Regions from separate parts of the Caloranaerobacter ferrireducens genome, predicted to be linked through region 1. Evidence: riboswitches for the same ligand, from Rfam matches in the RefSeq annotation. Region 1 holds a riboswitch; the other holds the start of a gene.
What was found. A riboswitch is a leader RNA that binds a small molecule or an ion and turns the genes downstream of it on or off. The one in region 1 is predicted to bind FMN.

Region 1 (6,399 bases):
ATTTATGCTCTTTTAATCTACATAATTTACACAAAATTAAAGCAGCTGAATAATAAAATGGAGATAAAGATGCAAATACCGACAAAACCCAAAGCCCCATTACTATACCTTCTATGTTTTCAATAAAAGCTCCTGGTAAATCTATAGTTTTCATAAGAGATAATGTTGGCCACAGTAAGTGCTTTACTTCATTTTCACCAAACCTACTTAATGAAACTACAAAAAAGGATATATAAACAAGTGTTACAATTAATATTGATAAGATATTGAATTTCATAAGGTTTTCAGTATCTTTCACATAAGCTGAAATAAGTAATATCAATTCATACCCCATAAAACTAAAAAAAGTTATATGGACAGATTTAATAATATCTAACGGATTTGTTCTAAAAATTGGTAAAAGATTAGTAAAATCTAAATCTGGAATTAAAGACAATAGTAATAAAAATACGGGTATAACAACTACAGGCAGTATTAATTCTGCCATTCTAGCTAACCCTTCTATTCCTCCTCTTACTAAATATGCACTAACAAAAAGCATTGAAATTATAATAATTTCTGTTGGAGTATCATCTAATAGAAACATTTTAACAACCTCTGCAAAAATTCTTATTTCAAATGCAGAAAATATAATAAAGTATACAAATAATATAATTGAAACAATATTAGAAATAGGAGTTGTAATTAACTCTCTTCCAAACTCCACTACAGTTTTATTTGTAAACATATTAACTAACTTCACTGATATTGCAGTTAAAATACATGCAGTAATTCCACCTAATATTATTAGAATCCATCCGTCAGTACTAGCCTTTTCAACTACACTTCTGGGAAGTGATAATATTCCTACTCCAATGATTGTCGTAAGCAAAATAAACATCACTTGATTTGCTGATATCTTATCGTTGCCTTTAAGCATTCCTTATGCACCTTCTTACCCCTTATTCTTCGCTGTCAGAAAATATTCTGTCTTTATCGTAAACATTTGTAAATTTAGGTCTTCTTTTCATAGTCTGAATAGGCATTCTAACTAAACTATCCTTCAAGTCGTTATATGTTTCACTAAAAGAAACATAAGGTGACATATAAGGTACCCCAAAACTTTCTAATCTAACCAAATGAGTCCCTAATATTAATAAAGCTAACATTATACCGTATAACCCTAATATCGCTGAAAAAATCATTATACCAAACCTTACAAAACGAAAACCCGTTGCAATATTGTAGCTAGGTACAGCAAATGATGCTATTGTTGTAAGTGCAACTATAATAACCATCATAGGACTCACGATTCCTGCTTCAACGGCTGCTTGACCTATTACTAAACCTCCAACTATACCTATAGTAGTACCAATAGGTCCTGATAATCTCATACCTGCTTCTCTAAGAAGTTCTATAGTAACCTCCATAATAAATGCTTCAATAATAGCAGGGAATGGCACTCCTTCTCTTGTTGCTGCCACATATAAAGCTAATTGTGTCGGAAGCATCCCTGGATGATATGCTGTAACTGCTATATAAATAGAAGGTAATAACAAAGCCATGAAAGATGCAATATATCTCAAAATTCTAATTAAAGAAGTAATAATCCATCTTTCATAATAATCTTCAGAAGACTGTAGTAAAGTACTAATAGTTACTGGTACTATAAGTGCAAAAGGTGTATTATCAATAAGTATAGCAACTCTTCCTTCATATAAGGCTGCTGCTACAGCATCAGGTCTTTCTGTATTCTCTACCTGTGGAAAAGGTGATATCCAATTATCTTCTATAAACTGCTCTATAATCCCACTCTCTAAAACTACATCTACTTTAATAGTCTTAAGCCTCTTTATAACCTCTTCAACAAGCTCTTTATTTGCTACATCCTCTATATAGAGTACAGCTACATCTGTTTTAGACCTTCTGCCAATCTGCATGTTTTTTATTTTAAGCTTAGGGTCTCTTATTCTTCTTCTAACCAATGTAGTATTGACTTTAAGCGTTTCTACAAAACCATCTCTTGGACCTCTTATCACTGTCTCTGTCTGAGGTTCTGCCAAACCTCTTACAGGCCATCCACGAGACGATACGATTATAATCTTTTGATATCTATTTATTAAAAGTATTGTTTCACCTGCTAGTATGTTATCTATTGCCTCATTTAAAGTTTCTACTTCTTTTATCTCTGTAATCGCAATATTCCCTTTTTTAACTAATTCATATAAATTATTTTTAACACCATTAGGATTAGGTTCTAACCCTCTAGCCTGATGCATAAGGGATTCTAATACATAATCGCTTACTAGCATTTTGTCAGCAAGACCATCTACATATACAATTGCAAATCTGAAATTTTGTCTTTCTCCAACTGTAAATTCTCTATAAACTATGTCATCACAATCTTTCAATATCTCTTTTATCTTTTTCAAATTCATGTCTATGTCTTTTGATATAGATATGCTATTTTTTTGTTTAGTATCTTCTTTTTTATTTCTTTTCCTAAGTGGCATTTAGCTCCTCCTCACAAAATCTTAAGTAAAACATAAAATAATGGTCCTCCAATTATATATACAATTCCTATTATTTTTGCTAAAGTCGATTCTTTAATATTTCCCTTAGTTTTTAAGTGTATTCCATCAGCAAAATATGTAAATAAACCTATAAACACTACTAAAAAAACCATATATAAGCTATATAACTCTTTAAGTTCATTTATAACTGACTTTATTAAAGACAAAATATCACCTCTATGGTTTCCACTTTTTTGTTAAATATAATATTTGCAATAACATGCAATGTTATGCAAAAAATGAAGTATTACTCGCTTACGTTTCATTAAAAGAAATTATTTGAAATTGATATAAAAACTTGATTTTAAAATCCAATAATGATATGCTTTATTTAAACAATTAAATATGATAATAGAACATGTTTATTTCCTTCAGGGCAGGGTGAAATTCCCGACCGGCGGTACAGCCCGCGAGCCGCAGTAGCGGTTGATCTGGTGAAATTCCAGAGCCGACAGTATAGTCTGGATGGAAGAAGGAAAAATATTTGTATCATTCTATATTTTTTGAAATTTTATGCCCTGAAGTTTTGACTTCAGGGCTTTATTTTATATATATGGGGGCAATTGATAATGGATATAAAATACATGAAAAAAGCACTGGAATTGGCAGAAAAAGGTGCTGGTTTTGTAAACCCAAATCCGATGGTAGGCTGTGTTATTGTTAAGAATGACAATATTATAGGCGAGGGCTATCATAAATACTTTGGCGGAAACCATGCAGAAGTTGAAGCTTTAAATTCAGTTATTGAAAATCCAGAAGATTCAATCATGTATGTAACCTTAGAACCCTGTTCTCATTTTGGGAGAACTCCTCCCTGTGTTAATAGAATAATAAGCAGCGGTATTAAAAAAGTTGTTATAGCAACCTTGGACCCTAACCCTTTAATTTCTGGTAGAGGTGTAGAAATACTTAAGAATAATGGAATTGAAGTAGAAATAGGCATATTAGAAGATGAAGCAAAAAAACTCAATGAAATCTTTATAAAATATATTACAACCAAAGTTCCTTTCTGCCTCTTGAAAACTGCAATGACTCTAGATGGAAAGATAGCTACAAAGTTTTCTGATTCTAAATGGATTACTAGTGAAACTTCTAGGCAGTACGTTCATAAATTAAGGCACAGATACAGTGCCATAATGGTAGGAATAAATACAGTCATAGTTGATGACCCTCAACTTACAGTAAGGTTAAAGAATTTTAAAGGAAAAAATCCTGTAAGAATTATTGTGGATAGCAGATGCAAAATACCTTTAGACTCAAAAGTAGTTAAAGGTATATCTGATGCAAAAACTATAGTAGCTACTACGATTTTAGCTGACAAAAACAAAATCAAAAAACTTAAAGACCTGGGAGTAGAAGTCTTAACAGCACCAACTATAAACGGCAAAGTAGACTTAAATTATCTTATGAAAAAGTTGGGTAAAATGGGTATAGACAGCGTTCTTCTAGAAGGCGGAGGAACTCTCAATTATTCCGCTTTAAAATCCAATATAGTTGATAAAATAAACTTCTTTATAGCACCTAAAATAATCGGTGGTCATCTGTCCAAAACTCCTGTAGATGGAGATGGTGTTCCCTTTATAAAAGACTCTTTTTGCATAGATAATATTAAAATTCATAAGTTAGATGAAGATATTATGATAGAAGGATATGTACGAAACAAAGGAGGTGATTAACTTGTTCACTGGTCTTGTTGAAGAAGTAGGTATAGTTAAATCGATTTTAAAGGGAACTAAATCTGTAAAAATAGTCATAAAAGCAAAGAAAGTATTGGAAGACATAAAAATCGGAGATAGTATTAGCACAAACGGAATATGTTTAACGGTTACAGATTTTACTGATAATACATTCAGCGTAGACGTCATGCCTGAAACTATTAGGAAAAGTAATCTAAAAAATTTAGCGCCAGGAAGTAAGGTTAATCTCGAAAGAGCATTAAGACTAGGCGATAGACTAGGAGGACATTTAGTAAGCGGTCATATCGATGGAACAGGTAAAATACTGTCATTTGACAAAGAAGATAATGCAATATGGGTTACTATAAAACCTCCTGAAGAATTGTTGAAATATATCATCTACAAAGGTTCTATTGCCATTGACGGTATTAGCTTAACAGTAGCCTACATTGATAATAAAACATTTAAAGTATCTATAATCCCCCATACTAAAAAAGTCACAACACTTATAGAAAAATCTTTAGGTGATGAAGTTAATCTAGAATGTGATATGATAGGAAAATATATCGAAAAATTCCTAATTTACAGCAAGGAAACAAAAGATGATAAAGGTATAGATATGGATTTCCTAAAAGAACACGGATTTATATAAAAGAGGTGATAAATTTGTTTAAATTCAATACTATAGAAGAAGCTATAGTAGATATAAAGCAGGGTAAAATGATTATCGTAGTAGATGATGAAGACAGAGAAAATGAAGGCGACCTTGTAATGGCAGCAGAAAAAGTTACACCAAAAGCAATTAACTTCATGACTAAATTCGGAAGAGGGCTTATCTGCATGCCTATAATTTCTGAAAGACTTAAAGCACTTGATATACCCCAAATGGTTAGCGTAAATACTGACTCACATTCGACTGCCTTTACGATATCAATAGATGCTAAAGAAACTAAAACAGGTATTTCAGCTTTCGAAAGAGCTCTTACTATAAAAAAAGTTTTAGATAAAAATGCTAAACCTGAAGATTTTAAAAGACCAGGCCATGTATTTCCTCTTGAAGCAAGACAAGGTGGAGTTTTAAAAAGAGCTGGACACACGGAGGCTGCAGTAGACCTGGCCAGACTTGCTAATTTATACCCAGCAGGTGTAATTTGTGAAATTATGAATGATGACGGTACTATGGCAAGACTTCCACAACTTATAAAATTTGCAAAAAAACATAGTCTCAAAATAATTACTATAGCAGATTTAATATCCTATAGGAGAAAAAATGAAATCTTAATAAAAAAAGTTGCAGAAGCTGATATGCCTACAAAATATGGAAAATTCAAAATAATTGGATATCAGAATAAATTAAACGACGAACACCATATAGCTTTAGTAAAAGGTAATATAGCTGGAGATGAACCTATACTTGTAAGGGTCCATTCCGAATGCCTTACAGGTGATACCTTTGGATCAATGAGATGTGACTGCGGAGAACAGCTGCAGGCTGCATTGAAAAAAATTAATGAGGAAGGCAAAGGCATTTTATTATACTTACGTCAAGAAGGGAGAGGCATAGGTTTAATAAATAAGTTAAAGGCATATGCACTCCAAGATAAAGGTATGGATACAGTAGAAGCCAATCTCGCTTTAGGATTTCCTGAAGACTTAAGAGATTATGGAATCGGAGCACAAATACTTGTAGATTTAGGAGTTAAAAATATAAAACTCATGACAAACAATCCAAAAAAACTTTCAGGTTTATCAGGTTATGGCCTTAAAATAGTTGAAAGAATACCTATTGAAGTAAGCTGTAATGAAAAAAATGAATACTATTTAAAAACTAAAAAGAAAAAAATGGGACACATGTTAGACTTTTTAAAGGAGGAAGAATAATATGAAAATCTATGAAGGTAAATTAATTGCCCAAGGTTTAAAGTTTGGAATTATAGTTGGTAGGTTTAACGAGTTTATAAGTAGCAAACTTCTTTCTGGTGCTTTAGACGGACTCAAAAGACATGGAGTAAATGAAAGAGATATTGAAATAACCTGGGTTCCTGGTTCCTTTGAAATTCCCCTAATAGCTAAAAAAATGGCTAAATCTAAAAAATATGATGCAGTAATCTGCCTAGGAGCAGTAATAAGAGGAGCTACACCTCATTTTGATTATGTAGCAAGCGAAGTTT
Region 2 (6,399 bases), on a different contig from region 1:
GATTTGTTAAAAGCTGAAAAGCTTAAGACATTAGGTGAACTTGCTGGAGGAATAGCACATGATTTTAATAATATATTGACTACTATCATAGGTCTATCTCAACTGCTTTTATATCAGGTACAAGATGAAAATATAAAGAAAAATCTGGAAATAATATATAATTCGGCTCTTGATGGCAAGGCGATAGTTAACAAAATACAGAAAATCACGAGGAAAAAAGTAAGTTCTAACAAGAAGTCAATACTTCTTAATAGTATTGTGGAAACTTCAATAGATATGGCAAGACCTAAATGGAATAACATCTATGCCGTAAAAGGAAAAGAATTTACTTTAGTGAAAGAGTTGAACTCAAACAGCTATATATATTGTGATGCTCACGAGATAAGGGAGGTAATTCTTAATATAATATTGAATGCTATAGATTCTATGGAAAATGGAGGCAAGTTGACGGTAACAACTTATGACAGAGGAGATAAGGCTTATGTTTGTATTGAAGATACAGGATGTGGAATACCAGATGAAGTTAAAGACAGAATTTTTGAACCGTTTTTTAGTACAAAGGAATCTAGAGGAACAGGTTTAGGCTTAAGTATAGCTAAAAATATAATAGCCAGCTATAATGGGAGTATAGAAGTAGAGAGTGAAGTTGGAGTAGGAACAAAGTTTACTATTTCATTTAATAGACATCAAAAAGGGGAAAAATATGCTGATGATGATAACATTTTACCGAAGTTTAATGGACTAAATGTGTTAATTGTAGATGATAAGGCTCATGTAGCATACTCTTTAAAAAAGATGCTTAGGATAGTTGGAATAGAATCTGATATTGAAACTAATAGTAATAATGTTTTAAAGAGACTATCTAGAAAGGAATATGATATAATAATTTGTGATTTAGCTATGCCGAAGATGAATGGTATTAGGCTTTCTAAACAAATAAAAAGTGTTAAAAAGGATTTGAAAATTATCCTGATGACAGGATGGCCCAATGACTTAGAGGGACAAGATTTAAGTGAAATAGAATATATAATGCATAAGCCTTGTACAATTAAAGAGGTTATTAAAGCTGTAAAAAACGTAATTGATAAAAAGAGAGAATTGGAGGGAAAAAGAAATGTTATTAATTCAAAACGGTAAAATTTTGACTATGACTGGAGAAATAATTGAAAATGGGAGTATTTTAATAGAAAATGGAAAGATTAAGGAAGTGGGTAAAGACATAGTTGTACCACTAGATGTTGAAGTAATTGATGCTAAAGGAAAACTTGTAACTCCAGGATTAATTGATGCACATTGTCATTTAGGATTATGGGAAGATGGTATAGGTTTTGAAGGAGATGACGGCAATGAGTGGGTTGACCCAATAACTCCACATTTGAGAGCTATTGATGGTATAAATCCTATGGATAGAACGTTTAAAGAGGCATATGAAGGTGGCGTTACATGTGTAGCGACAGGCCCAGGTAGTGCTAATGTAGTTGGAGGACAATTTGCAGCCATAAAGACATATGGAGATAGAATAGATGATATGATTGTAAAAGAACCTTTGGCTATGAAAATAGCTTTTGGAGAAAATCCTAAGAGGGTTTATCATAGTCAAAAGAAATCTCCAATTACAAGGATGGCAACTGCAGCAAAACTTAGGGAAACACTTTTTAAAGCTAAAAGATATGTTGAGAAATTAGAAAAAGCTAAAGAAGATGAATCAAAAATGCCTGAATTTGATATTAAAATGGAAGCTATGGCAAAGGTAATTAGAAAAGAAATACCGCTTAAGGCTCATGCTCATAGAGCAGATGATATACTAACAGCTATAAGGATAGCTAAGGAGTTTGATGTAGATATAACTTTAGATCATTGTACTGAAGGTCATTTAATTGTAGAACATTTAGTAAAAGAAGGTAAATATGCTATAGTTGGTCCAAGTTTAACTGATAGAAGTAAATTTGAACTTAAGAATTTAACTTTTGAAACTCCTGGAATATTACAAAAAGCTGGTGTTAAAGTTGCAATAATGACAGATTCGCCAGTAATACCATTGCAGTATTTACCTCTTTGTGCTGGACTTGCTGTAAAAGCAGGTATGGATGAAATGGAAGCATTTAAAGCTATAACTATAAATGCTGCTGAAATATTAGGAATAGATGATAGAGTTGGAAGTATTGAAGTAGGTAAAGATGCTGATATCGTTATATTTGATGGTCATCCATTAAGAGATGTTGATTGTAAAGTATATGTAACAATAATTGATGGTAAGGTGGTTTATAAAAGATAGGTGCTAGGTACTGGGGACTAGGTACTTGGTACTGGGTGCTGGCTATACGTCATTGGCTTTTCGCTTTTCGACAGTCGAATGCCGAGTAGCGAATAGCGAAAGACGGTATTTTACTTCTTGACAAAAATAGATAATAATGTGATAATAAAGTTAAGAATTAAATATATTTCTTTCTAGTCTTCAGGGCAGGGTGAAATTCCCGACCGGCGGTATAGCCCGCGAGCTGCATTGCAGTTGACCTGGTGAGATTCCAGGGCCGACAGTTAAAGTCTGGATGGGAGAAGATTAGTACAATTGTTGTGTATGTATGCTCCTGAAGATCGTCTTCAGGAGCTTTTAATTTATAATTCATAGGAAATTATATACTTTATTAAATCGTGGATAATTAACAATATAATTTCCGTTTATGGATTTCAACAAAATCATCCTTGTTGTTTTAAAATTGAGGATTTTGTTACTAATCCTCCCGTGAAAAAAGAAAAAATATAATGGAGGGGTATCATGTTAACACTAAAAGAAAGACTTAATACTAGAATGCTTACTAAAATATCTGTTTTATCAGTACTTGCATTTCTTATTATGTATATTGAAGTACCTTTATGGTTTACACCAGAGTTTCTAAAGATTGACTTAAGTGATATACCTGCTTTAATAGGAGCTTTTGCATTAGGTCCTATGGCTGGAGTTATAATTGAATTTGTTAAAAATATACTTCATCTTGTAATTAAAGGAACTGTAACTATGGGAGTTGGAGAGTTAGCCAATTTCTTAGTAGGAAGCGTATTAGTTTATACTGCAAGTTATATCTATCTTAAGAAAAAAACATTTAAAAATGCAGTTTTAGGTATGGTTATAGGGACTGTAATGATGACGCTTGTAGCTTCTTTATCAAATTATTACTTCTTAATACCGTTTTATGCAAAACTGTTTGGTGCTCCGATAGATGCTTTTGTTGAAATGGGTGCCAAAGTTAATAAATTTGTTGCTGACTATAAAACTTTTATCTTATTTGCAATAGTTCCTTTCAATTTATTAAAAGGGATAATTGTATCATTGGCTACGATCGTATTGTATAAGAAAATATCACCAATTTTACACAAGTAATTGAGAATCGAGGGCATAGCCCTCGATTTTACATTTTTTTGACGAATAGCGAATGACGAGTAGCGAATAACGAACTACGGAAATTATATTTAAAATTATCTTTAAAATTAATAGGAATATAATTTCCTATGGATTATAATAAAAATATATGGTGATAAAGAACAATATAAAGGGGAGAGAGTAGATGCTATCTAAAAGATTAAACAATATTACTCCGTCATTTACAATTGGTATAAGTAATAAGGTTCAAAAACTTAGAGAAGAAGGTCTAGACATAATTAATCTAAGTATTGGAGAACCAGATTTTTTTACTCCAGATAAAGCGAAAGAAGAAGCGATTAAGGCTATACATAATAATAAAACAAAATATGACTCCGCTTCAGGTTTAAAGGAACTAAAAAAAGTTATTCAAAACAAACTTTGGACTGAAAATGGAATCAATTATGAAGTTGATGAGATAGTTGTGTCTAGTGGAGCTAAACATTCTATAACTAATTCATTATTAGCTTTGTTAGATGAAGGGGACGAGGTGCTTATACCTAAGCCATATTGGGTAAGTTATCCTGAGATGGTTAAATTGGTAGGAGGAAAACCTGTATTTGTAGAAACAGATAAATCTAACAATTTCAAGGTTACAGTTGAAGAATTGAAAGAGGCTCAAAGTTCAAGGACAAAGGCGATAATAATTTCGAATCCATCAAATCCAGCTGGAAGTATATATAGAGAAAAAGAGTTAATTCCTATAGTTAAGTTTTGTTTAGAGAACAATATATATATAATTTCAGATGAAATATATGAAAAGATACGCTATATTGACGATTATAAAAGTATTGCTGCTATTTCTAAGGAAGCTAAAGATATAACAATAACTATAAATGGACTTTCTAAATCAGCTTCTATGACTGGATGGAGAGTAGGATATTCAGCTTCTAATAAAGAAATAGCCAAAGCTATTTCTACTATACAAGGGCATTTAGTTTCTCATCCTTCAACAATATCACAATGGGCAGCATTCGGAGCACTATCTTATTGTGAAGAAGAAATAAATGAGATGGTTAAGGTTTATAAAAGTCGTAGAGATAGGATAGTTTCAATATTAAATAAAATAAAACCATTATCATTTATTTATCCTGAAGGAGCTTTTTACTTATTTATCGACATTTCGCAATTAAAGCAAAATATGAATTATGATGGGAGTTTTTCTATTCATTTCGCAGACAGATTACTTGAAGAAAGTAAGGTAGCTGTTGTACCTGGCATAGCTTTTGGAATGGATGATTATATAAGGATTTCTTATGCATGTAGTATAGATACGTTAACAGAAGGATTAAATAGAATTGCAGAATTCATACAAAAAATTAGCAGATAGACTTTACAATTATTTGTTACTATGATACATAAGATGAGGGAATGAAAATAAGGAAGGATGAAATTATGGTTAAGATAAAAACAAACAGTCCTGAAGAAACTAATTTTTTTGGATATAAATTAGGAACACTTTTAAAAAGTGGGGATGTTTTGTGTTTAAATGGTGATTTAGGAGCGGGAAAAACAACATTAACACAATCAATAGCTAAAGGACTTGATGTTAAAGATTATGTTACTAGTCCTACTTTTACATTGATTAATGAATATGAGGGAAGATATCCAGTATATCATTTTGATGTATATAGGATAGACGATATAGATGAGATGTATGATTTAGGATTTGAAGAATATATATATTCAGAAGGAGTTACTATCATTGAATGGGCTAGTATAATAGAAGATATACTACCTTTAGAAAGATTAGATATTACTATAAAAAGAGGAAAAGAATTTAACGAAAGAGAAATAATAATAGAAGCTAAAGGGAAACGATATGAAGAAATTGTTAAGGAGTTGATCAAATAGTGAAGATACTTGCGGTAGATACGTCTAGTATTGTTGCAACTTGTGCTATACTTGATGAAGATAAATTGATCGGTGAGTATATATTAAATAATAAAAGAACTCATTCTCAGAAAATAATGCCTATAATAAAAGAAATTTTAGAAAATAGTGAATTAAAACCAGAGGATATAGATATTTTTGCAGTATCAATCGGACCAGGTTCATTTACAGGTTTAAGAATTGGAGTAGCAACTATAAAGAGTTTAGCTCATGTTTTGAATAAGCCAGTTATTGGTATACCTACATTAGATGCTCTAGCATTTAATTTACCTTATTCTGAGGGGATTATTGTACCAATGATAGATGCTAGAAGGGATAGAGTATTTACTGGAATTTACAAATGGGAAAATGGTAGTCTTTGTGTTATACAAAAAGCAGACACAATAGAGTTAGATGAACTTATGGATATTTTAAAAGAAAGAGATGAAAGTATTATTGTTAATGGAGATGGTACATTAGTTTACAGGCAGAGAATACTTGAGGTTTTAGGAGAGAAAGTATTATTTGCACCGAAATCTGCAAATATGGCAAGAGCATCGTCAGTTGCAGAATTAGCACTATCAAGGGCAAAAGAAGGAAAACTAGAAAGCTTTTTTGACTTAGTTCCTGATTATCTTAGAAAGTCCCAAGCTCAGAGGGAGTATGAAGAGAAAATTAAGTGTTGTGGTGAAAAAAATGAGTAAGATCATAATTAGAGATATGACAGAAGAAGATATTGATGAAGTTCTTGATATAGAAAAAAAGTCATTTAAAACGCCATGGTCGAGAGATGCTTTTATAAAAGAAGTTAATCAGAATAAGCTTGCTAAGCTTATAGTAGCTTCTATTGAGGGGAAGGTAGTAGGTTATGGTGGCATTTGGCTTATTGTAGATGAGGGGCATATAACAAATATAGCTGTTCATCCTAATTTTAGAGGACTAGGAATAGGAAATTTATTAGTAGAGGGTCTTATTAAGATTTGCAGAGAAAGAGGAATAAATAGGATGACTTTAGAGGTTAGAAAATCAAATAAGATAGCTCAGTCTTTGTATAAAAAATTTGGCTTTAAAGAGTGCGGTATAAGGCCGGGTTACTATTCTGATACAAA

Region 2: it holds a riboswitch for FMN, as region 1 does, so the genes downstream of both, BFN48_RS07780 (ECF transporter S component) here and ribD (bifunctional diaminohydroxyphosphoribosylaminopyrimidine deaminase/5-amino-6-(5-phosphoribosylamino)uracil reductase RibD) in region 1, are expected to answer to the same signal.

Annotation. Positions count from the first base shown of each region.
Region 1 is NZ_MDJR01000005.1:88,627-95,025, reverse strand. It holds gene BFN48_RS08715 (GerAB/ArcD/ProY family transporter) at 1-919, opposite strand, end outside; gene BFN48_RS08710 (spore germination protein) at 942-2,492, opposite strand; gene BFN48_RS08705 (CLC_0170 family protein) at 2,504-2,719, opposite strand; FMN riboswitch at 2,916-3,033, shown strand; gene ribD (bifunctional diaminohydroxyphosphoribosylaminopyrimidine deaminase/5-amino-6-(5-phosphoribosylamino)uracil reductase RibD) at 3,122-4,228, shown strand; gene BFN48_RS08695 (riboflavin synthase) at 4,230-4,880, shown strand; gene BFN48_RS08690 (bifunctional 3,4-dihydroxy-2-butanone-4-phosphate synthase/GTP cyclohydrolase II) at 4,895-6,109, shown strand; gene ribH (6,7-dimethyl-8-ribityllumazine synthase) at 6,111-6,399, shown strand, end outside.
Region 2 is NZ_MDJR01000004.1:101,617-108,015, reverse strand. It holds gene BFN48_RS07790 (hybrid sensor histidine kinase/response regulator) at 1-1,137, shown strand, start outside; gene BFN48_RS07785 (amidohydrolase) at 1,115-2,275, shown strand; FMN riboswitch at 2,448-2,565, shown strand; gene BFN48_RS07780 (ECF transporter S component) at 2,777-3,379, shown strand; gene BFN48_RS07775 (pyridoxal phosphate-dependent aminotransferase) at 3,564-4,748, shown strand; gene tsaE (tRNA (adenosine(37)-N6)-threonylcarbamoyltransferase complex ATPase subunit type 1 TsaE) at 4,790-5,272, shown strand; gene tsaB (tRNA (adenosine(37)-N6)-threonylcarbamoyltransferase complex dimerization subunit type 1 TsaB) at 5,272-5,994, shown strand; gene rimI (ribosomal protein S18-alanine N-acetyltransferase) at 5,987-6,399, shown strand, end outside.